Linked DNA regions of Candidatus Ruthia magnifica str. Cm (Calyptogena magnifica). The protein of the gene in region 1 interacts with the protein of each later gene in a pairwise test. Links are inferred from orthologs where the notes say so. Each region holds a gene or a part of one and is shown on either strand. Other genes may lie near its edges. The genes, in order: yhbY and rho.

Region 1 (16,806 bases):
TGAATGGGATACTGCTGCTGGGGTATGCATTTTACAAGGCGCAGGTGGCAGTGTTGTTAATCAAGATGGAAAGCCTCTAAGTTACAATACTAAAGACAATTTAACCAGCCCAATTTTCTTTGCCTCAAATAAATCTTAAAGATAAATCTATTGCTTGAATATTCTTAGTGATACTGCCTGTAGAGATAAAATCAACGCCAGTATTAGCAACTTCAACAATATTGTTTTCATTGATATTACCAGAAGCCTCTAAGGGTAATTTACCTTTAGCTAAACCAACCGCTTGTATTAAATCACTTATGGAAAAATTATCACACAATACTCTGGCTACACCACTAAGTATGAGCACTTCTTGTAATTGACTCAAATCCTCAACTTCAACAATTAAAGGAAGATTTGGGTATTGCTCTATTGCTAATTTAACTGCTAAAGTGATTGAACCTAAAGCAATAATATGATTTTCTTTCAGCATAACACAATCATACAAGCCCATACGATGGTTAACACCACCGCCGCATTTTACTGCGTATTTTTGCGCCAATCTTAGCCCAGGAATAGTCTTTCTAGTGTCTATCAATTGTGCATTAGTGTGATTAATTTTACTCACTAAATCATGAGTTTTTGTCGCCACAGAGCTTAGCATCTGTAAAAAATTAAGCGCTACCCTTTCAGCACTAATAATAGCCTTGGAAGAGCCTATTAAAATACACAAAATCTGCCCTGAACTAATACACTCACCATCTTTAATTTTCCAATCTAGTTTGATTTTATCATCAAGCAATAAAAATGTACTTTGTGCATATTCTATGCCACAAATAACGCTAAATTCTCTTGATATAATCTCAGCTGAGATTATTGTTTTGTTTAAAAATAAATCAGCAGAAACATCGCCAGTACCAAAGTCCTCAGCCAATGCCAATGCTACGCTATCAAGAATATATTTACTCGTTGATAAATTCATAAATAATACGCGCTGACTCATCACTAGAGCCTAAATTTAGTTGTTGATGAATTGCATTAAATTCTTTGATTAAGGTTTTATTATCACGGCTCATAATTACCATGGCATGTTTGGCGATATTGTTGCCATTGGCATTATTTTGAATCAGCTCTGGCACTAAATTTTTATTGGCAATTATATTTGGCAGGCTAATATATTTACTCTTAACTAATATTAAAGCAATAAAATAACTAACACTAGACAACTTATAAACAACCACCATTGGTACACCAACCAGTGCCAACTCTAACGTCGCAGTGCCCGATGCAACTAATGCCAAGTCTACGTTTAACATGCACGCATGTGCACGCCCAAGTGAAATTTCAACTGGAATATTCTCTACTTGAGTAGTTGCCCAATTTAATAATTCATCATTCGCTAAAGCCAAGTGAAAGGTTAACATTGGATCTTGCACTAACATTATTTTAGCTGCTAGCAACATTTCAGGTAGTAATCTCTTAACTTCACTTTGTCTAGAACCCGGCATTAGAAGAATATTTTTTGTCTTAATATGTGATTTTCTAGGTAGCAAACTCTGCGCTAAAGGATGCCCAACAAATAATGCTCTTTGATTATGCGCTTGATAAAAATCCACTTCAAATGGAAATAAACACAACACTAAATCTGATGATTGTTTAATTTTTTTAATCCGAAATTGGCGCCAAGCCCAAATCGAAGGCGAAATAAAATGTACAGTTTTTACACCTTGAGATTTAAGCTTCCTTTCAATTACAAAATTAAAATCTGGCGCATCAACACCAATAAAAACATCTGGTTTTTGATTAGAAAAATAGACAATAATAAGTTTTCGCAAACGTAATAAAAATGGCAATTTTTTTAAAACTTCACTAAAACCCATCACATTGATTTGCTTTTGATCCCAACGTTGTACACATCCAGCAGCAATCATTTTATCCCCAGCTAACCCTTCAATACTAACATTGGATTTTTGCTTTTTTAAGGATTTAATTAACTTGGAACCAATCAGATCACCTGAGGTTTCAGCCGCACTAATTGCAATCTTTATTGGGCCCTTACTTTCTTGGAAGGATAATTTGTGGTTCTTCATCAAAGCCGCGGTAAATCACCACAATATTGCCAATTACTTGTACCAAGTAAGCATTATAAATACTAATAATTTTAGCAATTATTTTTTGCTTTTCCTCTCTCTTGTCAATGCGTATTTTAATTTTTAATAATTCATGCTTTTCCATGGTTGCCTTAAGTTCTACCAAAACAGACTCACTTAATCCATGTTGTCCTACCATTACGATAGGTTCTAGACTATGGCCTTTTGATCTAAGAAATTTTTTTTGATTGTTGGTTAATTTAATCATTAATTATATGCTCTTTGTTAAATAAATCTTGAATGGTTTCGCGTTCTCGCACTAGTGTATGTTGATTGCCTGATACCATTACTTCCGCTACTCTAGGACGAGAATTATAATTTGAGCTCATGGTAAAGCCATAAGCACCAGTAGACATTAGTGCTAAATAGTCCCCTTCAGATAAAGAAAGCTTTCTATTTTTAGCTAAAAAATCACCCGTTTCACAAATTGGTCCCACCAAATCCCAATTGGCATCAACACCTTTAGCATTTTCATTAACAGGCAATACTTGATGATAAGTTTGATAAAAAGCAGGCCTCAATAAATCATTCATTGCACCGTCAATAATTGCAAATGACTTGTCTGAATTTTGCTTTAAAAATTCAACTTTTGTAACAAATACACCGGCATTGCCAACAACTGCCCGACCCGGTTCTAAAATAATTTTTAAATCATTCATTTTCACTTTGTCAAGAATTGAGGCAATATAAGCATTAATGTCAATTATTTGTTCGTTGTTATATTTAATGCCAATACCACCACCTAAATCCAAATGAGTAATACGAATATTAATCTTATCAAGCTTAGCAACTAGTTCAAGCACTTTATCAAGCGCATCTAAAAAAGGAGACACTTCTACTAATTGTGAACCAATATGACAATTCAGCCCTTTAACAGCTAAATAAGGTGAATTATGTGCCATTCGATAAATAGGAACGACGTCATCAATATCAACACCAAACTTATTTTCTTTAAGTCCTGTTGAAATATACGGGTGTGTTTTTGCATCAACATTAGGATTAATACGTAGCGAAATTTGTGCTTGCGTGCCCATATCTTTTGCTACTTGCTCAATACGATTCATCTCCGCCATGGACTCAACATTAAAGCAAAAAATACCCACTTCTAAAGCACGTTTAATTTCAAACTTTGTTTTAGCTACACCTGAAAATACACAACGAGATGCATCTGCTCCAGCAAATAAAACACGCTCTAATTCACCAATGGATACAATATCAAAACCAGAGCCTATTTTAGACAAAACATTAAGTACTGCTAAATTAGAGTTGGCTTTAACCGCATAGCAAACTAAATGTGGATGTGTGCCAAATGCTTGGTCAAATTCATACCAGTTATTCTCAATATCAGTACGAGAATAAACATAAAGTGGTGACTCATAAGCATCTATTAAATCTGTTATAGCAACAGATTCAGCATATAGTATGTGATTTTTATAAGAAAAACCCAAGATTTATTATGCCGTTTGAATGATGTTTGACATGACCAATAATGACGATTTAACACGCTCCAATTCACCCATCCTACCACAAGCAGAAACACCAACAACAATAAAGGCTAATACTATAAATTTGGTTATTTTTTCCATACCGTTTCTTGAGCTATTTTCTATTTAAATCGCAGACTATTTTACAGTAATTCTTTTAATGGTTTGTTGAACATACAACGCTATATATAAAAGCATACAGACTTTTTAAATGCTGATTCTCAACTTAGCAATCAACCAATTTATAAGGTATATTTATGAGTAAATACACAAAAATAATTTTAGAAGCATTTCGCACTATAATGAAAACATAGACTCACTAAAAACACCCGTCTTAAGACAACATAATAAAGGCCGCCTACTAATTTAGAATCTATACCTCAACCGAATATGCAAATTATTATAAGTGAAGTTCAGTATAAGCATATACCATGCCATTACCAATCCAAATGCTGTTTTGATTTTTACGCAAAATGATTTCACAATAGCGAATCACACGCTCAAAGTTTGTATCGACTTTAATCTCAAACTTACCAAAACAAATCGTTTTATTAAGGATTTTTTAAATATGAAGCCACTCTAAAATAATCATCATTCTTGGGTCTGAAGAATACCAAAGAACTTAGGGAAAATTCCTCGTCAATACACTTTTAAAAGCCAATATATTGTTAATTCATCACCTAATGTAATCACTGACTATTGTGTTACTGGTTGTTAATCACATCTCTTGCCATGTATAAAGCTGCAATACTCCTGGCTTCAGTTAAATCTTCATTGTAAACCAAATTTTCTAAATCAGACATCTTAAATGCTGCTATCTCTAATGGCTCCGGTTCATCACCTTGTGCACTCGCTTTATATAAATCTTGCGCTAGTACAATATAGGTAATACTAGATTGATAGCCAGGTGCAATGGTCATTTCTTTGATAAAAGTTAATTTATTAGAACCATAGCCAATTTCCTCAATTAACTCTCTATTAGCAGCCTCAATAAGTGTTTCACCACCATCAATTTTTCCCTTGGTTAATGTGAGTTCATATCGATCTGTACCACCAGAATACTCATAAATCATTAACACAGTTTCAATATCTAACATCGGTATAACCAATACTGCACCATTACCTGGTGGTTTTAAACGCTCGTATATTCTTTTTGAACCATTTGAAAACTCAATGTCCATTTCCTCAATATTAAAAAAACTGGTTGTGGCAATGGTTTTAATATTTAATACTATGGGTCTCTTACGCATGGTTGATATTATGCCATTGGATTGACGCCAAACCACAAAATATAAAGCTAATTTTTACGATTTGGTAACCTTATTAAAACATATAGACCAGATACAATCATAACAACAGATGCTAATAAAAATGGTGCTATTAATGCTTGTGTCATTTGTACAGATACACCTAATGTTAATGCCGCCACAGCATAACCAAAATCACACCAAAATCGATAAATACCTAGTAGCGTTCCTCGTGTTTCTACCGATGCAAAATCAGCAATAGTAGCGCCCAATGTTGGATATAACATTGCCATACCTAAGCCCATTATTCCAGCTTCCAATATCCATAAAAATACATTATTCGTATATGGAATACTTAACAAACCAAGCCCGTATAACCACATACCACCAACAATTACTGCGTCCAACTTTGTCAGATAAAGGCCCCGTAATCAACTGAAAACCACCCCATACAAGCGCATACACTGAAACAATAGCACCACCTTCTATTAACGTTAACGTCTTAGATAAAAAAAATAGGTAAAAATATCCAAACTATGGCGTCAGTAAATTTTTCCATCAATCCTGCTTGGTTTAACGACAGCAAGATCTTATCATGCCAACTTTGTTTGAACAAACAACTTGATAAAACCTTGTTGTTCTATTGTAGGATTGTCTCTTTGATGCAACTTAGCGCATGGTATGTGGTTTCCTTGACATAAAAGATAGACGAGAGTAACCCAAGTGTCATCACCACAATACCAAATATGAACAAACCTTGTCTTGCGCCAATTAAATTAACAATATAAGCAGTTACTACGCCAGCAATAGCAACGGCAGCATAACCAGAAAATTCGTTAATGCCATTGACCAGCACAAGCCTTGGTTAATACCTAATAATAAGGTTGATCCTATAATCCAATTCCAATTAGACGCATATAGAATCATAAATGGCATAGGGATTGCAACAATCCACCCAACAATTAGTACATGTTTACGACCATATTGATGACTCAAACGACCCACTAATAAATTCATAACAGCTTTAACCAAATACAACAAAGAAAATTAACAATAAAAACTGCTGCTTACCTAAATTAAATTTTGTGTTTGCCAAATTAGGCATAACCACCCTTGTCATACCAATCATAAGGCAGGCCTACTACAAACTTGCATTAGTTGAAGAATAATTTGTAATTTATTCTCAAGTATACCATGCTGCATCTCTTGTATTGACATAATTAAATATCCTCTAACTATTACATACTTTATCCTGATACAATCAAAGAATAAACCCTTGATTTATTTTATATCCTAACTGAGCGTACTCCTAAAGCCTAATAAAACACAATGAATTTTTTGAAGAGCAATGAAAACAATCTATTTTTTATTTACTTTATCACTTTTGTCAAACACTTGGACAACTTAAGATATCGGCGAATTTTCGCCTGAAAAGCTCAGCAATAACTTATCGGTCATTCATGCTCCATCTAGTAAGACAAGTACACAAAATCAAGGATTTATGAACAACCATGGTATTATTATTGTCTTTAATACGTACATTTATGATTACCATTAGTTGAGTAATCAGGCTATTATCGAAATACCCCATGCCAAAATTTATGCTCAGCCATAAATGATTATTAAGGCTAAAAAACGGCGAAAGCGATAACTAGTTTAATCCAATGGAAACTCTAACTAATAACTTAATAAAAGACACAATTACAACTTATAACTGACACCACCTAGCATTTACAAATCATCAACTTAGGCTCAGAGCAATTTAAAATTCACAGCCTTACCACATCAGAGCATACACTAATACAAATATTATGATTGAACATGTCAACAATAAAACTTTATTCTTTAGGAGGTAATAGCTTTGTTAATCGTATGGATCGTTTTAATAACAATAACATTAAAATATTACAATATGCAACAGATTTTAGTCTAGTACTTGGTCATAGCTCGTCAGGCAATACACTTGCCAATCATCGAATATGAGGCTAAAAAAACTATGAGAAAAATTTGACTGACTATGAAATTAACCCTATCACCGTTAAACAGTAAACTGCTTATAAAAATTAACACAAATTTGATGAGTAATTTGACAAACATATCGGCAAAATGCTACTTGAGATTGAAAGTGTTAGATTTATAAACCTTGAATGATAACCCAGGATGATTAGCCAAAAAATCCATTCATATATAACTCAATTAAATCGCTAAATCCATCGATACGTTTATCGTCAATGATAATTTATGATACCATGCTAGCATCGTTAGTCGCTTTTGAAAACTCTGTCATAAATACACAATCTTTATACCAATGCCTCTACCACTAAATCACCCATTTTATTCGTACCAACAACCAAGTCACTTTCTATTGCAATATCTTGCGTACGATAACCTTTATTTAATACAGTATTAACTGCCGCTTCAATTTTGCACGCCAAGCTCGCTTGGTTGAGCGAATAACGCAACATCATAGCAACCGATAAAATAGCTGCCAAAGGATTGGCAATATCTTTGCCCGCAATATCAGGCGCTGAACCATGAATAGGCTCATACATACCAAACCCGTCTTGATTAAGAGAGGCTGACGGCAGCATACCGATTGAACCGGTCAACATTGCTGCACAATCACTCAACACATCACCAAATAAATTTGAAGTTACCATTACATCAAATTGCTTAGGCGCTTTGACTAATTGCATTGCAGCATTGTCCACATACATATGAGTAAGTTCAACATTTGGATAATCTTTAGCCACATCCGTCATCACTTCGCGCCACAATTCACATACTTCTAACACATTTGCTTTATCTATCGAGCAAACACGCTTATTACGCAGTTGTGCAATTTTAAAAGCTGAGCGTCCAATACGTCTGATTTCTAACTCATAATAAGCAGCTGTATTAAACCCATATTTTTGCCCATCACGGATTTCAACGCCTCGTGGTTTACCAAAATAAATGCCCGCAACCAGCTCACGAACAATCATTAAATCAAGCCCTGACACCACTTCCTCTTTTAACGTAGAAACGTTAACAAGTTGGGGATATAAAATCGCAGGACGTAAATTAGAAAACAAATCCATTTCTGCACGTAGCTCTAACAAGCCTCGTTCTGGTCGCAAATCACGCTCTAAAAACTCCCATTGATAGCCACCTACAGCGCCTAATAAAATAGAATCGCACTGACGTGCAGCATCCAGTGTAGCTTGTGGCAAAGGAGAACCGGTTTCATCATAAGCATTGCCACCAACTAGACCATGTTCAAGCATCATGCCAAGATTAAAATCTGCATTCAAACAATCAATCACTTTAAGTGCTTGCGTTGTAATTTCTTGGCCAATACCATCGCCTGGCAATATTAATACTTTTAACATTTTTCTTACCTTATACATCGGCGTTAAAAAAGTTATTTTACTAGATTTCAACCATTTACTCACTAGTCTAACAATCCAGCCCAATCCTCAGAAATACCCTTCCATTTTGTATCTAGTTCAATCCACTCTTTTGGACGCTTAAATATTCATCGTACACCAAAAATCGAACACAATACACCTATATTTTTTCATTTTTATTACCTATTTTCCCTATAATAATCCATAAAAAAGGAGCTTAAATCCCATTTAATTTAATTACAATTCATCGGCATGTTTTGACAAATAATCAGACACACCTGCAGGTGTGTCTTTCATACCTTCGTCACCTTTATTCCAACCCGCAGGACAAACTTCACCATGCTCAGTATGGAAATCAAGCGCATCAACCATACGCAACATTTCATCAATATTTCTGCCTAATGGTAAATCGTTCACTACTTGATGACGTACCTCAAAATTCTCATCAATTAAGAACGATGCACGAAGTGCAATACCTGCTGGATGTACAATACCATAAGCCTCCATAATAGAATGGTCAGTATCAGCCACTAACGGAAAATCAATAACACCCAAACCACCATCTGCTGGTGCAGTGTTGCGCCATGCGTTATGCGTAAATTGTGAATCTACTGAAACACCAATCACTTCAACACCTTTGTCATTAAACTGCATCATTCTGTGGTGACATGCCAGAATCTCTGAAGGACAGACAAAAGTAAAATCTAGTGGATAAAAGAACAACACAATTTTCTTACCTTTAAGATTAGAAAGTTGAAAATTATCAACAATCGAACCATCCGCTAAAACGGCAGCAGCCGTAAAATCTGGAGCTTGTTGTGTAACTAAAACGCTCATGTATTTCTCCTGTATATAATTAAATATCTTGATTATACAGCTACTTTATACTGATAAATTATATAAAAAGCAAGAGCTTTGTTATTAACAAGACAAAATCGTACAGATACTCACGTAAAATAGCGTTTTATGCTAAAAATTTACAATACATTAAGTAAACAAAAGGAAGTTTTTCGTCCAATTAATGCTGATAAAGTGGGTATATACGTTTGTGGAATGACGGTTTATGATTATTGCCATATGGGTCATGCACGAATTTTGGTAATATTTGATGTCATCATTCGCCATCTTAGACGATATTTTCCAAATGTTGAATATGTACGTAATATTACTGACATTGATGACAAAATTATCAAACGCGCTATTGAAAATAAAGAAGATATATATGCATTGACTAATCGTTTTATTGATGCCATGCACGAAGATGAGCGTGCTCTTGGAGTGTTACCACCTGATGTTGAACCACGCGCAACTAATGCAATGAAGCAAATATTTTATATGATAAAGTCACTGATTGAAAAAGGCTTTGCTTATCAAGCTCATAATGGTGATGTCTATTATTCAGTACGCCATTTTAAAAATTATGGAAAACTTTCAAGGAAAAATATTGATAAACTTGAAGCGGGCGCTCGAATTGAGATAGAAAGTGCCAAAAAAAACCCGCTAGATTTTGTTCTTTGGAAAATGTCTAAACCCAACGAACCAAGCTGGGACTCCCCTTGGGGACAAGGCCGTCCTGGTTGGCATATTGAATGCTCTGCCATGTCCACGCATCACTTAGGCAATCATTTTGACATTCATGGCGGTGGTATGGATTTATCCTTTCCACATCATGAAAACGAGATCGCTCAATCTGAAGGTGCGAATAATTGCACTTTTGTTAATACTTGGATGCACATAGGTTTTGTCAATATTGATGATGAAAAAATGAGCAAATCATTGAATAATTTTTTTACCATTCGTAGCATATTAGAAAGCTATAATTGCGAAACCTTGCGTTATTTCATCATGAGTTCTCATTATCGCAGTCCACTTAATTTTTCAGATGATAATCTTAATAAAGCCAAGTCGTCATTATCTCGTTTATACACTGCCATTCGTGGTCTAAATACTTCTAGCACGGTAACTGAGAAAGTGCCTATGTATTTTGACTATTCAGTACGATTTAATGAAGCGCTTGATAATGACTTTAACACACCCATCGCTTTAAGCATTTTATTTGAACTGGCAAAAACAGTCAATTTACAACGCAAAAAGGACGTTGATCAAGCCAATGCTTTAGCACAATTATTAAAAAAACTCGGTGATTATATTGGCATTTTGCAAATGGACGCAGATAAATTCTTAAAACAAGGTATTTCTTTATCGAATAGCGAGGTTGATGTAAAAATTACTAGCAGAAATGAAGCCAGAGCCGATAAAAATTTTGCACTAAGTGATCAAATTAGAGACAAGTTAGCCGAGCTTGGCATTGTACTAGAGGATAATGCTAATGACACTACTTGGCGTAGAAAATAACATTGACTGGTCTTTAATAGATACCATTTTATTAGACATGGACGGTATACTTTACTAGACTTGCATTTTGATTTACATTTTTGAATGGAATATAATGCCCTTGATCTTTGCCAATAAGCACAACCTGACACACCAACAATCAAAAGATAAAATCTATCCTATTCTTCGAGCGTAAGAGGGAAGGCTACATTGGTATTGTTTGGATTATTGGTAAAAAGTGTTCAAACTGGATATCGCCAAACTCAAAGAAAATATGGCTCATTTAATCCAAATACACCCGTTTGTACTAGACTTTTTAGAATAAGCAAAACAACATAAAAAGCGTATTTATTTAGTCACTAACGCTCATATAAAAACCATTCAATTAAAAATTCTGGTCACTAATTTTATCACAGTATTTTAATGCCATTATTTCATCACATAACTATAACGTGGTTAAAGAAGAACAAGATTTTTGGCACCAACTAAACAAAACGATTCATTTGAACAAACAAAAAAGTATCTTTTTTGACGATTCTTTTTCTGTACTAAGTGCCGCCAAACAATACGGCATTGATACCATCATTGCCATTAACAAACCCAGTTCTAAAATGAGTATGAAATCAATAGAGGGTTTATTAACATCGAAACTTTCGAACAAACGTTACCCATTAAGACACATTTATAAAAGATAAACACGCGGCTTTATTCATCTAAAAATTGTTAAACAAATGAATCAATGTAATATTATCATCCATGCTGGTGATATTATTGATGCACAAACCTTTTAAACACTCAAGCACAGGTAAAAATTAATTGTTATTTAGGGTAATAATATTTAAATTTAGTAAAAAATTAAGCCTATTTAAATGCAAAAATTATCATTTATGGACAACACCAATAAACAAGCCATCGATTAAGAAAAACCTTGGATTATCAATCTAGACTCTTCTTGGAAAATGCATAATCATGGCAGTGTCAAACACTTCATTCTTGAAGTTAGTCACTCTCAAGAATGAAAAGTCACCCCTTTTATATGTTTGCTTAAGTAACAATGCTAATAAACCCCTCTATTGACTTAATATTTTGTTAAAGCTATTATTCAATGTGCTTATGGGTTTATGTTAAATAGTCCTTAGTAGTTAAGATTTACACGCTTGATACCAGTAAAGCTAATTTCAAAGGTGGTTGATATTATCATCTAAAAAGCAAGTGCAAGTTCAGCAAAATTTGTAACTGTATTAGATACAGGTAAAATTTACCCTTAGTTTTTGCTTGAATGACTTAATGAGCATCTTTCAAGCCTCACCACTAATTGACAATACAACTAACACTAAAGAAGAACAAACCAAAGTACTTTAATACCACTCAGTCTTGGAAGGACTAACTACATGGATAAATCAAGCAAATTTTATTAGATGAACCTACCCACCATAGATATAGAAAATTTAACAATGATAGAGGTTACGATTACTTGCATAAACTAATTCCGATTTAGACGGTTATGGTACGCTCAATGCCAATGATGCCTTCTCATTAGACAACACTGGACAACTTGATACTGATAGAATGTAGATAATAATATTGATACAGATGCTGGTGGTGTATTTTATACTACTGACTAAAACCCCAAACCAATCCTTAACTTACACTAATTTTCACCTCAGAAGTATCGGTCTAAGCAACCGAAGACCAGTTACAGATATCAAATTATCTTTACTGATAACGATAAAATAGACGATACAACCGTTTTTTAGCTAACACTAAATGAGAGTACAAAACAACTAAGTGACACGCCAACCAATAGCAACACTGGTATTAATAATGGTAAAAATGCCGATATTGAATAATCCTTTGTCATTACAGTTATCAACATCGATGATACGCCAGTAACTTACCAAAAATTAGAATATTTCAATAATCATTAGGAAAATAGTATGCCAATTACCTTTAGCGTAGTAAATATTGACGCCACTTATGATGATAACGATACGCTAATTTGGACACTTATCTTTAATGCTACAAAAATGGTACAGCTTTAGTCAGTAGAAACACCACACCAAGTACTAATTACAATGGTAATTTCGAGGCTCATATAAATGATGGCAACGACGGTAATGACACAATTGCTATTAATATTACCATTGAGTTTGTAAATAATACACCCACCATTACTTGCAGCTCGAGTCAAGTACAACGGCTAATGATATCGAGAGTGATAGTTTAAACTTCAGTATTCAATATAAACCCAGTTGGTCAGCTTTTAATACTGCAACTGGTACATTAAATGGCACACCAATAGAAAGTAATATTGGTGGAGGTTTTAACCATAGTATCAGATTTATTAACAGGTATTACTTGGCAAACACCATTACCATGCCCAATACTTTTTTATCAAGTGATGTGGTTGGTTAATACCAACTTCATAGCCATTAAAGTTGCAGTGAATACTAATGATGGTCATCTTATCACTTTAGAAACAAGTGTTAAAAACTTAGAGGATAATGGCGGCATTGTAACAAATTTTGACAATATTAACAATGCACTCACCAGATTATGGTAGTTGCAAATACTTTAGAAAATAGTAATGGCTCTGGTGGTGATTCAGCCCCAGCAGATAATATAGCAGACAACTAAATCATTAGTATTGACTCTAGTGCTGACTTTTTACAACAAGCCATTGAATAGTACTCTTGCATGGCAAGGTTATTATTGAAATCTCTGACATCTATACTGACAATATCTATCTACGTAAAAGTCTCACCATTCAAGGCAAACCCATAATGATCTAAATGTAACTGGATTTAGCAGTGTAACAAACGAAAGTTATAACTTCAACGTAACTAGTCTAGTTAGCTACAAAAATAATTCGACAAATACATTTACGCAACCATTGAGGTTAACGATAGAGCATTAATTTTATAAAATTTAATCATTAACACGACCCCGTTATCATACTCAAAAGGTTACTAATAGAGGTTATTTAAAAGACATCGTTCTGAATGGCCGCAATTATGACATTTTAATTTTTAATAATTCAATCATTACGTTAAAGGATACCAATGTATTACTGATGGTTATGTTTTAAATAATTGTAAAGCAACGATTTGTGGCTCAAGCATTGTTACCAGTGCTAATTCCAATATGATTTTAAAATCAGATAATACGCTAAATATCACCCAAAATGATACTAACAATTCTACTAAAGACTCTAATTTAATTGTGTTTGGCAATACCTCAGTATCTTTACAAGGCAAAAACAACACGATCAATATTAATAAGCAAAAATTGAGGTTTATGCAGGCTCTTCTATGAATTTAAGCGGTATTGATGCTAATGCAATTTTAGTTATCTCAAAAAAATTGAAGTCAGTTGTTCGTCATTTAAAATCGATATTTGGAATGATAACACGTCCATCAGTGTCGTAATTTAATCGTCAGAAGGAGAAATTGGGTAAATTCGAGCTAGCAACGTAGTTATTAGTGGTGACTCGTAAGGACTTACAATTGTTATTTATGTTGAAAATAGCAATAATGCTTATCGAAGTATATGTCCATAACTAATTAATAAATTTAGCATATAAGATTAACTAATTTACAAAAAATACCATTAAAGAAACTACCGGAAAACAATTTAACCATCAAGCAACAGTTAAACTATTTAGCTAAAAAATAGATGATAACCTTAAAAAGGGTGATATTAATTTATTACTAGAATTTAGAGAAACTACACATTTAACGTGTAAAGTAATACGCTTTTATAAAACAATTGGGTGCTTAAAAAATCGACATTATTATCCTAGACCCACATCAAATACCAAATGTCATTTAACAACAAGTGCTTAAAATAGGGGTAGAATTATGAGTGATTCAAATGATAAAATTAACCAAATTATGTTTTTTTTAACAAAGAGGATTTGCTGGTAAAAAGCCTAGTTGTAGGCTTATTCTCTCAAGAAAATTTAAATACTAAGTGATAAAAAAATACCTTACAAGCGCCTGAAGGCATGGATAGATTTAGAATCTTTTATGTTTAAATTTTCATACTGAGGGTACGTTTATGGATAAATTATTACTAATTTTCCTCAAGTAATCTGGCGAAATCCAAAAAACTGCAATTGATAATTTACATCGATTAGAGCTATTAATACTGACAATTGGATAGATACGTAACCATTGCGTAATAAATTGGTACACGAATATGTAGATAATACCACACAATTACTTATCCACTTGTTTCTAAATAAAGAATTTTTTTGAATTAAGTCAAAGTTTTACAAACCTTAAACATATTTAAGAAAATTGTTAGTTTATAAAGTATAATCATTAGTTTTTTATTGTAGGAAACATTTTTTATGAAAAATGCTTTTTATGCACAATCAGGTGGTGTAACTGCTGTAATTAATGCATCAGCTTGTGGCGTGATTGAAACAGTACGTAAACATCCAGATAAAATCGGCACGATATATGCAGGTCAAAATGGTATTATTGGCGCGTTAACTGAAAATTTAATTGATACTTCTAAAGAATCTAATGCTGATATTAAAGCCTTAAAACATACCCCTTCTGGTGGCTTTGGCTCTTGTCGTTATAAGATGAAATCTTTAGAGACAAACAAAGCTGAATACGAAAGATTGATCGAAGTCTTTAAAGAATATGATGTTGGTTATTTCTTTTACAATGGCGGTGGTGATTCAGCAGATACTTGCTTAAAGGTATCTCAATTATCTAAATCAATGGGCTACCCAATTCAGGCGATTCATGTGCCTAAAACAGTGGATAATGATTTGCCAATTACAGATAATTGCCCTGGCTTTGGCTCGGTTGCTAAATATATTGCTGTTTCTATTATGGAAGCCAGTTTTGACGTCGCCTCAATGGCAGCAACTTCAACTAAAATTTTTGTCCTTGAAGTCATGGGTCGTCATGCGGGTTGGATTGCAGCAGCAGGGGGATTGGTTGATAATTCAATTCCTGTGGTGATTTTATTCCCAGAAGTTGATTTTGATGAAAAGAAATTTTTAGCTAAAGTTAACAAAAACGTCAAAGAATTTAATTACTGCACAATCGTTGTATCCGAAGGTGCAAAATGGCCAGATGGCTGTTTCCTGGCAGAACAAGGCACTCATGATGACTTTGGTAATGCACAACTTGGTGGTGCAGCACCTGTTGTTGCTAATTTAATCAAAGATACCTTGGGTTATAAATACCACTGGGCAGTTGCAGATTACTTGCAACGTGCTGCTCGTCACTTAGCCTCAAAATCCGATGTTGAACAAGCTTATGCATTAGGTGTAGCAGCTGTTAACATGGCACTTGAAGGTAAAAATTCAGTCATGCCTACCATTATTCGAACTTCAAATAATCCCTACACTTGGGAGATTGGCTCAGGTGAGTTAAAAGATGTCGCTAACGTTGAAAAAATGATGCCCATGAATTACATTTCTAACGATGGTTTTGGTATTACTGACGCTTGCCGTGAATATTTACAACCACTTATCGAAGGTGAAGACTATCCACCATACAAAAATGGCTTGCCTGATTATGTGGTGATGAAAAAAATAATGACGGATAAAAAATTACCCACATTCGAAATTTAGGTATTACTACAAGGAGCCAAGGTCTCTTTTTTAACAAAAAAATATTAAATAAAACAGACAAGGAGAAAAAATGAACATAATTTTATTAGGCCCTCCGGGCGCAGGCAAAGGCACTCAAGCAACTAACATTTGTCAAAAGTATTCAATCCCCCAAATATCAACTGGCGATATGCTGCGTGAAGCTGTTAAAGCAGACACACCATTAGGCATTGAAGCCAAAAAAGTTATGGATGTAGGTGGTTTAATTTCTGATGATATTATTATCGGTTTGGTTAAAGAAAGAATCCAGGAAAATGATTGTAAAAATGGCTTTTTATTTGATGGCTTTCCACGCACAATCGTTCAAGCAGAAGCTTTGAAAACGGATGGTGTTAAAATTGACTTTGTGGTTGAAATTCAAGTTCCATATGAAGATATTATTGCCCGCATGTCTGGTCGTCGTGCTCACTTAACATCAGGTCGCACTTATCACATTGTCTATAATCCACCCAAGGTTGAAGGCATTGATGATATTACTGGCGAAGAACTAATACAACGTACGGACGATGCTGAAGATACGGTGCGTGCACGTCTAAACATCTATCATAAGCAAACCAAACCATTGGTTGATTATTATCAATCTTG
Region 2 (16,633 bases), 400 kb from region 1 along the record:
GTAAAAATTGATGTGTTGCACCTGTGCCGATAATTAGTAAATCAATATCATCTTGATTAGACAGGGGAAATAATGAAATTTTATCAATATCATCAAGATGAGCCATATCAACTTCACAATAATAACGAGAAGAAATAAAACAAGGAATTTTAAACTGTGCATGTGCTAATTTAACATAGCGTTCTTCGATAGAAACAATACTGTTATAACTTGCTTCTTGTTGGTTAAATTCCATGATATTACAGTGACTATTTGGTGAGTAAAAGCATATTATAACAGTGTAAAATTAATTACTTTCTATATTAGAGAGGCAGATGTCAAATTTAAGCAATACAGACATATACGATGCAGATTTATCCAGCGGCGTTACTGCATTTGATACTAAGAATTTTACCATGGCGTATCAATTATTAGCCCCACTTGCCACAAAGGGTAATACTGAGGCTTTATGGCGTGTTGGTATGATGCAAATGAATGGTTTAGGTATGGTCGAAAACCAGCCTTTAGGATTTGAAAACTTCCTGCAAGCAGCAAGTCAAGGGCATGCATTTGCTCATCACATGCTAGGTGTAGCATATATGACTGGCGAAGGCGTAGAAAAAGATATTGTAAAGTCTATTGAGTGGTTTGAAAAAGGCGCTGAATTTGGCATTCCTGGTCCGATGTATGCACTAGGCATGTTGTTTGAAGATGATAAAGAGGTTAAACAAGATTTAGAAAAAGCGAAATATTGGTTTGACAAAGCTGATAGAGTAAGTCCATAATAATAATGAAATCAAGATTTGCTCCATCCCCAACAGGCTGCCTACATATAGGCGGTGCTAGAACTGCACTTTTTGCTTGGGTTTGGGCCAAAAAGCAACATGGTAAATTTGTATTACGTATTGAAGATACAGATTTAGAGCGCTCAAACCAAGCATCCGTTGATGCAATTTTACAAGGTATGAATTGGCTTGGGCTTGACTATGATGAAGGCCCTTTTTATCAAACAGATCGTTTTAATCGGTACAAGCAAGTTGTTCGGCAACTATTAGATGAAAAAAAAGCCTATTATTGTGAATGCTCTAAAGAGCGCCTACAAATCTTACATGAAGATTTAATCAAGCAAGGTAAAAAAGTCAGGTATGACGGTTGTTGTCGAGATAAGAATCTAAATGATGGTGTTGTACGTTTTAACAATCCAGAAGATGGTTTGGTGATTTTTAATGATGTGATTAAAGGGCAAATTTCAATCAATAATAAAGAATTGGATGATTTAATTATCGTTCGCAGCGATGGCACACCAACTTATAATTTAACTGTGGTAGTTGATGACCATGATATGCAAATTGATTGTGTTATTCGTGGTGATGACCATATTAACAACACCCCCAAGCAAATTAACCTTTATCAGGCATTAGGCTGGCATTTACCAGAATTTGCTCATTTACCCATGATTTTAAGCAGTGATGGTGCACGTCTTTCAAAACGTCATGACGCTGTAAGTATCATGACTTATCGAGATGCGGGATTTTTGCCTGAAGCTTTGCTTAATTATTTAGCTCGTTTGGGTTGGTCGTATGGAGACCAAGAAATATTTTCTATGGATGAAATTGTTAAATTATTTGAATTAAAGAGCATCAATAAGGCGCCTGCAAGTTTTAATCAGGATAAGCTTTTATGGCTCAATCAAAAAATTATTAAAAATTCTAGTGTTGAAAATTTGCTTAATAATTTAACTTGGCATCTGCAAAACCAGGCAATTACTATTACAAATGCGCCTAATATTGAAGCGGTTGTTCAATACTTGCAAAATAGATGTAAAACTTTGGTTGACATGGCAGGTGAAGTAAAAATGTTTTATCAAGATTTCGATACTTTTGATGAAAAACTTGCCAAAAGATACCTTAAAGATAAAACACCACTCAAGCATTTATTTGCAAAACTAGAAGCTCTAAGAATCTGGAAAGCCAACAACATTAAACAAGCTGTTAAAGAAGTGTGTTTTGAGCTTAACATTAGTTTTGGTAAAGTAGGCCAACCATTCAGGCTTGCACTAAGTGGTAATGGCAATGCAGGTAGTATTGATATTGTAGCTGAACTGGTTGGTAAAAATAAAGCGTTATCACGTTTAAAAATGGCGATTGATTCTTAAAAGATAGAATAAGCAATAGTAAAAAATACCCATAAATATGATAGATTTATCAATATTTAAAACTCAGTATCAAGCACTACAAGATTCAATCAAGGTTATTTTTTTAAATAATCCAGAAGTAACTCAAACACTTGTATTGTCTAGAAGTGAGGGGATTGATCAATTACTTAAAGATATTTGGCAAAGCTTGAACCTTTCAAATCAGTTATGTTTGGTGGCTGTTGGTGGTTATGGTAGAAGCGAATTGCATCCGTATTCGGATATAGATTTGTTGATTTTAATTCCTGATGATGCGCATGATACCTATCAACAAAGTATTGCTAGCTTTTTAACATTTTTATGGGATGTGAATTTAGAAGTAGGACATGCAACTCGGGATTTAAAGGATTGTATTAGTGTGATTGATGATATTAGTGTGGTGACTAGTTTATTAGAATCTCGTGTTATTTTAGGTAAAGTATCTTTATTTTTAAAGATGAAGGCTGTGATTAAATCTAGCGTTTGGTCAAATCAATCATTTTTAGTTGAAAAGCAAAAAGAACAACACAATCGTCATCAAAATTTATCCAATACTGCCTATAATTTAGAACCAAACATCAAACAAAGTCCTGGCGGTCTAAGAGATATTCAAACAATTGTTTGGGTAGCAAAGTGGTATTTTGATGTCAATACTTTGTTTGAACTGGTCGATAAGCAATATTTAACAACGACTGAGTATGAGTTATTAAAAATATCACAACTGTTTTTATTTAAAGTCAGATTTGCACTGCATATTATCGCTAATCGACGTGAAGACAGGCTTGCATTTCAATATCAAAAATCTGTGGCAACCATGCTGGGTTATGTTGATGGAGATTCTTTGTCAGTTGAAGCTTTTATGAAGGATTATTATCAAACTGTGACTAGAGTGTCGCGCCTTAATGACATTTTGTTACAATTATTAGAAGATGAGATTTTAAATACACAACGTTTGAACAGTCGCTTTATGATTAGTTATGGTTATATTTATTCAATTAATGATCAAGTTTTTATTCAAACGCCATCTGCTTTTATGGAAATATTTTTACTCATTGCTAAGCATAATTATGTGCGTGGCATCAGTGCAAAAACGCTTAGACAAATGCAAAATAGCATTAGTTTAATTGATTTTCATTATTACAAAAAGCGCAAGAATAATCGCCTATTCATTGAGTTATTACAACAAAATCAAGGAGTTAATAAAGCGTTAAAACTCATGAATCGTTATGGTATTTTAGAGCACTATATTCCTACTTTTGGTAAGATTATGGGTCTAATGCAGTATGATTTATTTCATGCTTATACAGTGGATCAGCATACGTTGTTTGTGATTCGTAATTTGAGGCGTTTTTTTGTACCTGAGTTTGCTAAGGAATTTGCGCTTTGTAGCGAGATAGCACAAGGTATTCAAAAACCAGAATTATTATTATTGGCAGGGCTTTTTCATGATATTGCCAAGGGTAGAGATGGAGAACATGCTCAGTTGGGTGCAATTGATGTGCGTGAGTTTTGTCAGCATCATCAATTAAAAACGAGCGATACTGATTTGGTTTCAAAGTTAGTTGAAAAGCATTTACTCATGTCAGCGGTTGCGCAAAAGCAAGATATTAGTGATTTTGAAGTGATTGAGCATTTTGCTGAACAGGTGGTCACAATTAAATTTTTAGAATTTTTGTATTTATTAACAAACGCTGATATTCGTGCAACAAAAGACGATTTATGGAATAGTTGGAAAGACTCTTTACTAAAAAAACTATTTTATAATACCAAAAAATACCTAGAAAGTAATAATGATCAGCGCCCAAGTGTAGATCAAAGAGCACAAGGTATTAAACAAACTATTATTAAGGATTCTATTGCTCAAGGTTATCAAATTAGTGATGTTGAAAGGGTATTGTCAGCTTTACCTAAAGACTATTATGTGCGTTATGAAATTGATGATATTTTATGGCATTTGAGTTTTGCCATTAAAATAACTTCGGATAAGATTATCGTTAGTTCTAAAATTTCACAACACAATGTGGTTGATATTTTTGTGCTGTGTGATGATTTTAAAGGCTTATTCTTTAAATTAATTAGTATTCTTGAAAGACTGGGTCTTGATATTGTGGATGCTAAAATTTTAACCACAAAGAATGGAAGAGTGTATAACACGATTAGTGTTTTGCAAGATGCAGCTCTTAAACACATCAATATAAATCAAGAAATCAAAAATGATCTGGATAATTTTGATGTGAGCATAAGAACAACTCATGATATATACACATATCGACACTTTGATCATAAAATGAAAGTTAGCTTTAATGTGAATGAACAGTGGAACTTAACCCAATTAGAGATCAATGTGATTGATAAGCAAGGCATACTTTCTAATATTGCCTATGTTTTCTTTGAATTAGATATTTCATTAATTAATGCTAGAATTGCCACTATGGGGGAAAGGGTTGAAGATGTGTTTTTTATTAGCAATGCTAAAAATCAACCATTAAGTATGGTAGAACAATTAGCGCTTAAAGAGGCCTTGGAAGAAAGATTGTAAAAAAATATTATGCGAGTTAAATAATGATATAATCTCATGCAGTCAGCAGTCCTGCTATTTCTTTTTTTCATTATCAGAAAAACATTACAAAAAATATGAACGATAAAATTAAAGTAGTGACTGACGCTTCTTTTGAAGCAAATGTTGTTAACTCATCACAAGTGGTATTGGTAGATTTTTGGGCTGAGTGGTGCGGGTCATGCAAGGCATTAATGTCTGTATTAGATGAAATTGCTGATGAATATGATGGTAAAGTCATTATTACCAAAATTAATATAGATGAGAACGATCAAACATTATTAAAGTACGGTATTCACGGTATTCCAACGATGTTGTTATTTTCTGATGGTGTTGTTCAAGCAACTAAAATGGGTGCACTTTCAAAAGCGGAACTTAGTACATTTATTGATGCCAATATTTAAAAAATTAAATAACTGATTGTTTTTATTTTAAATACTTAGTTTAACAAAACCTTCTAGGCGTTTTAGGTACATATCCTCTAGTTAAGTAAAAATGCTTAGCCCTTAATATGGACACATTCATGAAATTATCAGAACTCAAAAAATTTAGCCCAGAAGAGTTATTAGAATTAGCACAATCTTTAGGTGCAGAAAATATTTCTAGAGCTAAAAAACAAACATTAATTTTTATTATTCTAAAAGCTAAAGCGGCTAATGATGAAGAAATATTGGGCGATGGTATTTTGGATGTGCTGCAAGATGGTTATGGTTTTTTAAGATCAAGTGATGATTCTTATACCTCGGGTGCAGATGATATTTATATTTCTCCTAATCAAATTAGACGCTTCAATTTATCAATCGGTGATTTAGTTTCAGGAAAAATTAGAGCACCTAAAAAAGGTGAAAAGTACTTTGCTTTGATTAAAGTATTGGAAGTGAATGGTGAAGATCCAAATAATGTCAAAAACAGGGTGCTGTTTGCCTCACCTACACCTATTCATCCTAATGAAAGACTCAATTTAGAAATTGGCAATGGTGGTACCGAAGATATTACTGCTAGAGTGATTGATCTTGTTGCACCATTTGGTAAAGGGCAAAGGGGCTTATTGGTTGCACCACCTAAGGCAGGTAAAACCATGATTATGCAGAATATAGCTACATCTATTTCAGTTAATCATACAGAATGTGAATTGATTGTGCTTTTAATTGATGAACGTCCTGAAGAAGTAACAGAAATGGCACGCACCGTACGTGGTGAAGTGATTGCTTCAACATTTGATGAGTCAGCAAAACGCCATGTGCAAGTCGCTGAAATGGTGATTCAAAAAGCTAAACGGCGTGCAGAGCAAGGTAAAGACGTGATTATTTTGTTAGATTCAATCACACGCTTAGCACGTGCCTATAATACGATTGCCCCTTCATCAGGGAAGGTATTAACAGGCGGTGTTGATGCTAATGCGCTACAACGTCCTAAACGTTTTTTTGGCGCAGCTAGAAACATTGAAAATGGTGGAAGCATTACCATTATTGCTACTGCATTGATTGATACCGGTTCAAAAATGGATGAAGTTATTTATCAAGAATTTAAAGGTACGGGTAATATGGAGCTTCATTTAGAAAAACGTTTGAGTGAGAAGAGAATTTTTCCAGCAATTAATATTAATGCTTCTGGTACACGTCGTGAAGAATTAATTACTAATGAAAAAGAATTACAAAAAATATGGATTTTGCGAAAAATCCTGCATCCTATGGACACTGTTGAGGCAGCTGAATTTTTAATTGATCGCTTAAAATTGACCAAAACAAATGATGAATTTTTCGCTTCAATGTCGCAAAAAAAGTAATAAATTGATTTTAAAAATCATTGTCTAATTATGCTGAGCACTTATCAATCACTTTAAGTATACTCAAGGAGACTACCACACCAACCTAATATAATTTATGAACTCCATAAACAGCATTTTTCTTTAAAAGTGCACTATTTCTTATCTCTCATGAGGCGCTAAAGAGTGTATTTTCTAAGTTGTACTGGGTTGGTGTAGTGATCTCTTAAAATATGAAACTCCCTCCTATAGTAATTAGAACTTTTAAATTACAAAATAGCATTCTAGCTAGGTACTTAATGCGTAATGTATCGGTGCTTTTGAGTGTGGTATTTATTGTGATTAGTTTGGTTGTTTTTGGTAACCAATTAGTGCTGATAATTAAAGAAACTTCAAAGGAAGGTATACCTATTGCAGACTTGTTGCCATTGGTTGGTTTGAATATGATTAGAGATGTTGTTCTAATTTTGTCTTTATCTTTGTTATTGGCTATTATTTTGAGTGTTAGTAAGCTTTACAAGGCTTCAGAAGCCATTGTGATGAACTCATTAGGCCTAGGTGACAAGCATTTTATGGTGTTCATTCAGCCGCTTGTTATTGTTATTGTTATTTTTATTTTTATTTTAACAACAGTTGTAGTGCCTTGGTCTAAGCAACAAAGAGGCTTGATTATGGAACGTAGTGAAAATACACCTGAATTTTCTTTTATTAAAAAAAACGAGTTTCAAGAGTTTAAAAATAATGATATTGTTTTTTACGCATCAAAGGTCAGTGATGCTGATAATGCTAAAGAACAAAATATGGAAGAGATTTTTATTTATACATTGGTCAATAATGAGCCAGTTATAACTTTAGCAAAGCAAGCTCAAAAATACACCAACTTTAACACCAACAGTGTGTATTTACGTCTTAAAAATGGTACACGTTATCATGGCTTTCCTTCGAATAAAAATAAAAAAATCTTAAATTTTAAACTATATGATTTGCAAATTATTGATGGTAAGATGCAAAAATCTATTAGTACAGTTACGAAAGTAGAATCAAAGTCGACGTTTGAATTGTTATTTTCTAACAAACTTACAGAAATAGCAGAGTTTCAATGGAGAATATCTCAGCCTTTGAGTATTTTAATATTATCAGTACTTGGTGTATTACTTGGAAAAACTTCCCCACGGAGTGGTAAAAATTTAGGCGTACTGGTTGGTGTTGTTATGTTTATTGTATATAATAACGTTTTATTAATTGCTAAATCAACCTTAGAGCGAGGAGAATCTTCGCCAATTGTTGGGCTATGGTGGGTGCATTTAGTGATGTTGTTGCTGATTTTTATTTTTTATAAATGGAATTAAGAATTTTTTGAAGTGTAAAATCGCCTTTTTTCTTTGAAGGAAAAAGTTTAATGTCATATCAACCTAATAAAGTCTTAGAGGTTTTTGATAATCCTAAAATTGAACGAGATTTTATCATTCAAATTAATATGCCAGAGTTTACGTGCTTATGCCCAAAAACAGGACAACCTGATTTTGCCACATTGCATTTTGCATATATTGCTGATAAAGCATGTATAGAATTAAAATCACTGAAAATGTATATTTGGTTGTATCGAAATGAGGGTGCATTTCATGAAGCAGTCACTAACCAAATTCTTGATGATTTGGTTCAAGTAAGCAATCCAAGATTCATACGCTTAAAAGCAATTTTTAATATTCGTGGAGGTGTTTATACAACCATAATTACTGAACATAAACAAAAAAACTGGACACCTAAAGCCAAAGTTGATTTATAGCACTTGAGCTAGTATTTTTTATGAAAGCTATTCATCAAAGTATTAAGTTTGATAAAAAACTTCTAGACAAAGACGCTTTAAGGGTTATTAATGTTATTAATAAAGCAGGATTTAAAGCCTATCTAGTAGGTGGCTGTGTTAGAGATTTACTCTTAAATTTAAAGCCAAAAGATTTTGATATTGCAACTAATGCTAAGCCAGAACAAGTGCATAAATTATTTAAACGCTCACGTTTAATTGGTAGGCGATTTCGTTTAGTACACGTTGTGTTTTCAGCACGTAAATTTATTGAAGTGGCTACTTTTAGGTCGGGTAAGGTGCAAACCGCTAAAAACGGTGTTGTTATTCGTGATAATTGCTATGGTAATATTGAAGACGATGTTGTGCGTAGGGACTTTAATATTAACGCGCTTTATTATGATATTAAAACACAAGAAATTATTGATTATGTGGGCGGACTTGAGGATATAAAAGCGAAAGAAATGCATATTATTGGCAATCCAGGTATAAGGTTTGAGCAAGATCCAGTGCGCATGATTAGAGCTATTAGGTTTCAAACTAAATTAGAGTTCCAATTGAGTTATGAAATTAAGTCGGCTATTTTTGAACAAGCATCACTTCTTGGTAATATTTCTACAGTGCGTTTGTATGAAGAGTGTATTAAATTGTTTCATAATGAGTATGGGTTTGAAGTGTATGAGCGCTTAGAAAAATATGGTTTATTAAAATATTTATTTAAACAAACTCATAAGAATGAATTTATCAAAAAGGCCTTGTTAAACACATCGGATAGAATTAAAAAAAATCAATCTGTCACGCCTGTATTTTTATTTGCTGTATTTTTATGGCGGGCCTATAATGAGCGTTTTATTGCGCTTAAAAAGAAACAAAGTTGCTCGTCTTTAGCAATGAAACAGGCTTCTGAGGAGGTGATTATTAATCAAATTAAACAAGTTTCGTTACCCAGGTGGTTAAGTGCTATAATTAAGGATATTTGGCTAATGCAATCAAGATTGGAAAAAATGCAACCAAAAAAAGTCAAAGTATTACTAAGCAATCCACGTTTTAGAATGGCATACGATTTTTTATTATTACGCTCTATGAGCATTAACCCAGAATTAGTTGAAGCGGCTAAATTTTGGACCAAAGCCCAACAGTGAAATCAGTTTTAATTACAGGCTATTTAAGTGGTATTGGCTTATGTTTAGCTAAAGGATTAAAGCAAAAAGGCTATCGAATATTTACCACTGTCAAAAGTAATGGGGATATTAAAAAGTTAAAAAACTTTTGTCTTCTTATGTATCCATTCAACGTGTTATGAATCATGTTTATGAAAAATTTGATTAATATAATGGTACTTAACCAATGTATTTGTCTTGCATGAATTAACTAACTTGATGTTAGCAAAAATAAAAGCTAACAATCAAGACAGAATTATTTATTTAAGTTTAGTTTTATATTTTGTGGCAATGCCTTTTATGGGGTTTCGTATAACGCCTCTAAATTTTCCATTAAAAGTTTAATCGATACATTAAAAACTGGGATTATCAAATATCAAATACCAACATCCAGAAGGTTGATTGAGCCTAAGTTTAGAAAAAATATTGACATAGACGCTAGTGATTATCACAGCTACCAGTAAATGATTAAGCGTCTAAATACTGATAAATTAGCCGTTTATACTTTGCTTACAAATTTGGGTTACTTTTTAAATTAAATTATTTTCTATACTTGAAAAAATACTATCAATAAAAATAATAGATAAAATACTAAAAAAACAAGTAGTTGAGGAAAAGGTAAAATGGCAAAAAAATTTGATTTTAATCAGGGTTTAATCGATTTAGAAAAAATTGTAAAAACCATGGAATCTGGTGATTTAAGCCTTGAGAATTCGCTTGATTACTTTTCTAAAGGTGTGGCGTTAACCAAGCTATGCCAAAGTGCATTAAATGAAGCAGAACAAAAAATTTTTATGCTAACTGAGCAAGATAATTATACAAACGAAAATCCATTAAAGGATTTGTAAGATTTTGTACTACTCTAAGCGTTAAATATCGAACTAGGGTTTTTAAGAAATGGATTTTAATATTTACATCACAAGGGTTAATGCTAAATTAGACCAACACTTATCAGCACAAGGTTCTTTGGCTAAAGCAATACGCTATAGCACACTAGCTAATGGTAAACGCTTTAGACCTATTCTTGCTTATTGTGTTGCTAATATTTTTAACACAAATTTAAATTTGGTCGATTCCAGCAGTTGTGCTGTTGAATTTATTCATACTTATTCTTTAATTCATGACGATTTACCAGCCATGGATGATGATGATATACGTCACAATCAGCCAGTTTGTCACAAACGCTTTGGTGAAGCTCAAGCAATTTTAGCAGGTGATGGGTTGCAAGCATTAGCATTTGAAGTATTGGTTAATGATGATTTAATTAGTGCTGATATCAAAATTGAGTTGTTAAAGTCTTTGACTCACGCCTCATTTGAAATGGTAGAAGGTCAAGCAATTGATTTATCTATTATTGCAAAACAGGTGAATATTGCAACGCTAGAAACCATGCACCGAAAAAAAACAGGGGCACTACTAAGCTGTGCAGTTAATTTGGGGGCAATCGTTTCTAAAATGTGCAATAATAAGGACAGCGTTATTCTAAATACTTTCTCTAAGGATATTGGTTTGGCGTATCAAATTCAAGATGATGTGCTTGATATTGAAACGCCTGATGCGTTATTAGGTAAAAATCAATATTCTGATGAGTGTAAAGACAAACCCACCTATCCATCTTTATTGGGTTTGGATAAATCAAAACTTACCTATAAGAATTTATACAAAAAAGCCAGTGACGATTTGGGTTTGTTAAGTGTAGATGCGACAGAATTACAACAATTAACGGCTAATTTACAAACAAGATTGTTTTAAAATTGAACTAAGATACTACCCCAACTAAAGCCAGCACCAATCCCTTCAAATAATAGACTGTCACCTTTTTTAATGCGACCATCCCTAACTGCTGTATCAAGTGCCAATGGAATAGAAGCGGCAGAAGTGTTGCCATGATTTTCAAGGGTAACAATGACCTTGTTTATTGGGATTTTTATACGTTTGATAACGGCTGATATAATACGAATATTAGCCTGATGTGGCACCATCCAATCTAACTTGTCTGAGTTTAAATTGGCCTCTTTAAGTGTATCTTCTGCCAAAGAAGATAAACGGTTTACGGCAATTTTAAAAACTTCATTGCCAGACATTTCAATAAAGCCAATTTCATTAATATAATTATTACTAACTTGGAGTGAAGATAAGTAACTACCATCACTGAATAGTTTTGAGTGCAAGATACCAGTATCATTACTACCGCTTAACACCACCGCACCAGCACCATCACCAAATAAAACTGCAGTGGAGCGGTCATTCCAATTAACAATTCTTGATAAGGTTTCACTACCAACCACTAATACTTTATTAGCAGCGCCAGTTTTGATATATTGCTCAGCTGTGGTTAGTGCAAAGATAAAGCCTGCACAAACGGATTGTAAATCAAACGCAGGACATGAAGCACCAATTGCAGTTTGTAGCATAGTTGCTGTTGCAGGAAAAATTTTATCAGGTGTGGTGGTTGCTAGAATAATCAAATCTAAGTCTTTAGCATCAATACCAGCCATTTGAAGTGCATGATTGGCCGCTTTTTCGGCTAAATTACAAGTTGTTTCATTAGTAACTTTATGCCTTTGTTTAATGCCTGTACGTGTGATAATCCACTCATTTGTTGTATCAATAGTTTTTGATAAATCATCGTTGGTGACAATAGTGGATGGTAGGTAACTACCCGTACCAATGATTCTTGCAAATTTATTCATTGTGTTCTAATTCTTTTGAAATTTGAAGTGATATTTTGTCGCTGATTTTAGCATGAGCCTCAACGTAGGCTTCAGTAATCGCTGCTAAAAATGAATCAACATTTGCACTACCATGACTTTTAACAACAATACCTTGAAGCCCTAATAAGGAGGCACCATTATATTTACCAGGGTTTAAGCTAGATTTAAAATCTCTAAGTACGGGGGTTGCGATTAAGGCAACTAGTTTGGTTAATAGGTTTCGAGTAAATGCTTGTTTTAGATAGTATCCCATCATTAAAACCACACCTTCACTGGCTTTTAGTGCAATATTACCTTCAAAACCATCACAAACAATTAAATTTACTGTGCCTTTGTAAATATCATCACCTTCGACAAATCCTACATAATTCAGGTTAGAAGCTTTTAGTAACTCAGCAGTTTTTTTGATTTTTTCACTACCTTTCATGTCCTCTTCACCAATATTGAGAAGGCCAATAGTAGGTGATACAATATTTTCTATGTGTTTGACAGCAATTGAGCCCATTGTTGCAAATTCAATCAAGGCTTCAGGCTTTGAATCAACATTAGCACCCAAATCAAGCATGTGTGTATGTCCAATCATGGTTGGCATACGACCCATAATAGCAGGGCGGTCAATACCTTTAATGGTTCTTAATACAAAACGAGAAATGGCCATGAGTGCGCCAGTATTACCCGCACTAACGCAGGCATTTACTTTAAGTGTTTTGACTAGATTAATTGCAACACGCATAGAAGAATCTTTCTTTTTGCGTAATGCAATTGCTGGAGATTCGTTCATTAGCACAACCTCACTTGCGTGAATAATTGTATATCTTGAGCTAAATGTATTTGATAAATGTTTATTTAATTCAGCTTTGATGCTAGACTCATCACCCACGAAATACAAATATAAATCCTGAAATACATCTAATGCTTTAATACCTGCTTTAATAGTAACAGATATGCCATAATCTCCCCCTGAGGCATCAATTGATACCTTTATTGTCATGGGATTTAAGCGTTTATTTCTTGAATATCTTGCGTTTTTTTGATTACTTTTTTACCACGGTAATAACCGTCAACTGTAATGTGATGACGCAAGTGAATTTCACCCGTTTCTTGATCTTCTGACAATGTAGGATTTGTTAGTGCATTATGTGAGCGACGCATACCTCTTTTTGAGGGGGTTTTTCTACTTTTTTGTACAGCCATTTTCTTATTCCTTAGATTATTTGTGTGAGTTTTTTAATTGTTTTAATATCGCAAAAGGATTATGTTTCTCTTGCTTTATACGTTCTTTATCTTGGTACGATTGACATTTGTGTGGATGCATCGGACTCATTGGAATGGATATTAGCACCTCATCCGTTATAAATTCAATGGTTGAAAATGCCTCATCAGCATTAAGAATTGTCTCAAAGCTTGAATCTAGTGTCTCTCCCTGTTGTTCATTTTTCAAAAATCCAAGTTTAAAACTAGGGCTTAAACGAAGATTTACCTTATTTAAACAGCGCTGGCAATTAACCATAGCATTTAGTTTAACAACACCTTCAATACAAGGAATTGAATTGTTTTCAATATAAAAACTTAATTCTACTTTCATTTCATCATCAATATTGCTAAGTAATTTTTTCATTCTAGGAAAATCTTTCACTTGATATATATGTGAAAAATTTAATCCTTTTTTAGAAAAATTAAATAACTTTATAGTGTCTGGTATTCCTTGCATCAACCTTTACCAAAAAAAACAACCTGATCATTCTACCAAAAAATAGCTAATAATTTTATTCTTTATAGAAAAAAAATTATTCAAGCAGATTGTTGACTTGGCCGTACTTTTTCTTTTGAAGATGTATTAATTAGCTTATTTATCAAATTGTTGTAATTGATTATGTTGATTTGATAAGCACTTACAGCATCAATATAATCTAACTGAAATTGTTTTTTCTCATATTAGTGTGTTCAATTAATTTTTTTATTTTTATGCTTTATATTCCTTACAGATATTGTTAATAAACCAAATTTTTTCTGATAGCTTGCCAAGATTAAAAATTGTTCAATGTTTGCCTAAGTAGTCTTCTTATTATTCATAAAAGAGAGTTTTTATAGGTCAGGTTCAATATATTTCGATAATTGAAGTAATAATAATTTCTGTAGTTATAAAGCCCATAGCTATCATAAGAATTGAATTGCTTATTTCTTTTTAGGTTTTCGTTCGATAGTTAGTGCCTAATTAACCTTGCTTTTCAATCAGAAAATTTATATTTATTATTGTCCCACTCTGTTTTTAAAATTTTAAAGATCTTTTCTTGTTGTAATAAAGTAATTATTTTTTGATTAAATTTCTCTGTGCCTAAGTTTAATATACTAAAAAGTGTTAGTAGAGTGCTTAGTCCAATAATGTACTTTTTACAATGAGGGCAGGAGAGAATCGAGAGAAGGAAGTGTTGAATTAAAATTTTTCACTTTGTTTTTGAGTCCAATTTCTAATATTTTGAGTTAATTCTTTGACGGATTTTTCTTTTATATTAATTGGTTTTCCAATAATCACAGTGATAGTACCGGGGGTTTTTATGAAACTACCTTTGGGCCATATTGCGCCAGCATTGTGATAAACAGGTATGACATTACAAGAGGTTTTTTTAGCAATAGCTATAGCGCCATTTTGATACCGCCCTAATTTTTTATAGGGTTGGCGAGTGCCTTCTGGAAAAATTACCACAAAAATACCTTTTTTTAGTCGAGCCTTTCCTTCCTTTATAATTGTTTTTAACGCTTTTAATTTTTTGTCACGATTAATGACGATAGGTTTGAGTAACGCCAATCCCCAGCCAAAAAATGGTATCCATAATAATATTTGTTTAAGTACCCAAGTTTGCGGTGGAAATATTTGCTGAAATCCAAGTGTTTCCCAGGTAGATTGATGGTTAGAAATAATCACACAAGGTTTAGATGGAATATTTTCTTTGCCAATTACTTGAAGCTTGACATCAAGTGTGAATGCCAACCACCATAAGCAAAACATTGACCACTTAGATAAAATAGCGTAGCGAAACTTAAATGGCAAGAAGAACAAAATTAATGTAGTGGTTGCTAAAATTATCAAGGTAATAAATGAGCCTAAAAAATACAATAATGATCTAAAAAACAGCATGAGGAATTGCGAGCGTAAACGTTATAATTTATAATTCTAGAATTTTAACTGATAGAGATTGTAATATGAGTATTAACACCATTTTATTTGACTTAGATGGCACGCTAATTGACACCGCGCCTGATTTGGCTTATGCATTAAATATGTTACTTAAATATAATGGTCTAAGTAAAAAACCTTATGAAAAAATCAAGCCTCTAATCACGTTAGGATGCAAAGAATTAATTAAATTTGGCTTTGATTGTGATGAGTTTCATCCTGATTTTATTGATAGGCATCAAAAAATATTAAATATTTATAAGAATAATATTAGTCAATTTTCTAAAACATTTTCAGGTATTGATGCATTTATTAAAACCATTAAAACTAGGCAGATGTTTTGGGGGGTGGTTACCAATAAGCCTGAAAATTTGACTCATCTATTGTTAGAAAAACTTGATATAAATCCTGATGTGGTGGTTTGTGGTGATATATTAGCATTTAACAAGCCACATCCAGCGCCGTTATTGTATGCTTGCGCACAATTGGCGATTAATCCAAATCAATGTTTATTTGTGGGTGATGATAAAAATGACATGTTGGCAGGACAAAATGCCAATATTAAAACTGTAGCTGTTACTTATGGTTATTCAGAGGTGAAAAGAGATTGGCATTATGATTATTTAATTAACCAAGCAGAAGAATTATTGGCGTTAATATAGTGGATATACTAAGTTTATTATTGGGATTGACTATTGGTGTAGTGGTTGTTTATTTCTATTTGAACGCCCGATTGCAGACACTAAAATCTGATAAAATTCGTCTTGAAGTGTGTCTGGATGAAAAAATCAAGTCTTATGAAAATCAAATTGATTTAATTAATATTGCCAAAGTGCAGATAAGCAAAGATTTTAAAGCCATAGCGGGTGATATTTTGGTAAAAAATCGCTATGATTTGAGTATTAAAAATTCTGAATTGTTAACCCCTTTACAAGTGCAACTTAAAGAATTTAGAGATAAAATTGAAACAATTACTAGCGAGCAAATTAAAGAAAGAGCAACTCTATCTGTGCAGATAGAAAATTTGAAAAAAACCAGTATTGAAATACAAGAGACCACACAAAATTTAACCAATGCTTTGACTTATGACAACAAGCAACAAGGCGATTGGGGTGAGATGATTTTAAGTTCTATTTTATCTAGTTCTGGCTTACGAGAAGGGTATGAATTTGACGTACAAAAACAGTTTAAGAATGAATCAGGTGAGATACTTAAGCCTGATGTGGTTTTACATCTTCCTGAAGAAAAAGACATTATTGTTGATTCAAAAGTTTCGTTAAAGGCTTATAACGATTATATTACTAAT

Evidence for each region.
Region 2: the proteins of yhbY (region 1) and rho interact in binary tests that used the Escherichia coli proteins (3 or more experiments, as listed by UniProt). The link is inferred for Candidatus Ruthia magnifica str. Cm (Calyptogena magnifica) from one-to-one orthologs.

The regions. Positions count from the first base shown.
Region 1 is NC_008610.1:110,282-127,087, reverse strand. The notes cover bases 687-3,667. They hold yhbY (ribosome assembly RNA-binding protein YhbY), read right to left. Parts: upstream 2,338-3,667; coding sequence 2,035-2,337; downstream 687-2,034. Other genes in these bases: RMAG_RS06100 (hypothetical protein), read right to left, coding at 3,584-3,667; lysA (diaminopimelate decarboxylase), read right to left, coding at 2,330-3,577; lpxB (lipid-A-disaccharide synthase), read right to left, coding at 942-2,069; nadC (carboxylating nicotinate-nucleotide diphosphorylase), read right to left, coding at 687-961. Outside these bases: 3'(2'),5'-bisphosphate nucleotidase CysQ, read left to right, coding at 1-139; more of nadC, read right to left, coding at 125-686; more of RMAG_RS06100, read right to left, coding at 3,668-3,715; RMAG_RS06200 (hypothetical protein), read right to left, coding at 4,014-4,172; ADP compounds hydrolase NudE, read right to left, coding at 4,318-4,863; RMAG_RS05960 (MFS transporter), read right to left, coding at 4,911-5,267; RMAG_RS05955 (hypothetical protein), read right to left, coding at 5,501-5,716; RMAG_RS06185 (hypothetical protein), read right to left, coding at 5,656-5,877; RMAG_RS05755 (hypothetical protein), read left to right, coding at 6,682-6,843; leuB (3-isopropylmalate dehydrogenase), read right to left, coding at 7,161-8,231; RMAG_RS00540 (peroxiredoxin), read right to left, coding at 8,487-9,086; cysS (cysteine--tRNA ligase), read left to right, coding at 9,216-10,604; RMAG_RS05950 (HAD-IA family hydrolase), read left to right, coding at 11,036-11,278; RMAG_RS00525 (hypothetical protein), read left to right, coding at 12,898-13,146; RMAG_RS00520 (hypothetical protein), read right to left, coding at 13,661-13,849; RMAG_RS00515 (6-phosphofructokinase), read left to right, coding at 14,938-16,182; adk (adenylate kinase), read left to right, coding at 16,253-16,806.
Region 2 is NC_008610.1:520,265-536,897, forward strand. Bases 4,556-7,363 are described here. They hold rho (transcription termination factor Rho), read left to right. Parts: upstream 4,556-5,232; coding sequence 5,233-6,495; downstream 6,496-7,363. Other genes in these bases: glnD ([protein-PII] uridylyltransferase), read left to right, coding at 4,556-4,691; trxA (thioredoxin TrxA), read left to right, coding at 4,787-5,113; lptF (LPS export ABC transporter permease LptF), read left to right, coding at 6,708-7,363. Also shown: RMAG_RS02365 (Mth938-like domain-containing protein), read right to left, coding at 1-235; RMAG_RS02370 (tetratricopeptide repeat protein), read left to right, coding at 315-764; gltX (glutamate--tRNA ligase), read left to right, coding at 770-2,134; more of glnD, read left to right, coding at 2,172-4,555; more of lptF, read left to right, coding at 7,364-7,823; queF (preQ(1) synthase), read left to right, coding at 7,874-8,260; polynucleotide adenylyltransferase PcnB, read left to right, coding at 8,281-9,420; RMAG_RS02410 (exodeoxyribonuclease VII small subunit), read left to right, coding at 10,062-10,286; RMAG_RS02415 (polyprenyl synthetase family protein), read left to right, coding at 10,336-11,190; RMAG_RS02420 (beta-ketoacyl-ACP synthase III), read right to left, coding at 11,187-12,131; phosphate acyltransferase PlsX, read right to left, coding at 12,124-13,143; rpmF (50S ribosomal protein L32), read right to left, coding at 13,149-13,346; RMAG_RS02435 (YceD family protein), read right to left, coding at 13,363-13,788; RMAG_RS02440 (lysophospholipid acyltransferase family protein), read right to left, coding at 14,587-15,288; RMAG_RS02445 (HAD family hydrolase), read left to right, coding at 15,354-15,989; RMAG_RS02450 (DNA recombination protein RmuC), read left to right, coding at 15,989-16,633. UniProt on the Escherichia coli protein: Facilitates transcription termination by a mechanism that involves Rho binding to the nascent RNA, activation of Rho's RNA-dependent ATPase activity, and release of the mRNA from the DNA template.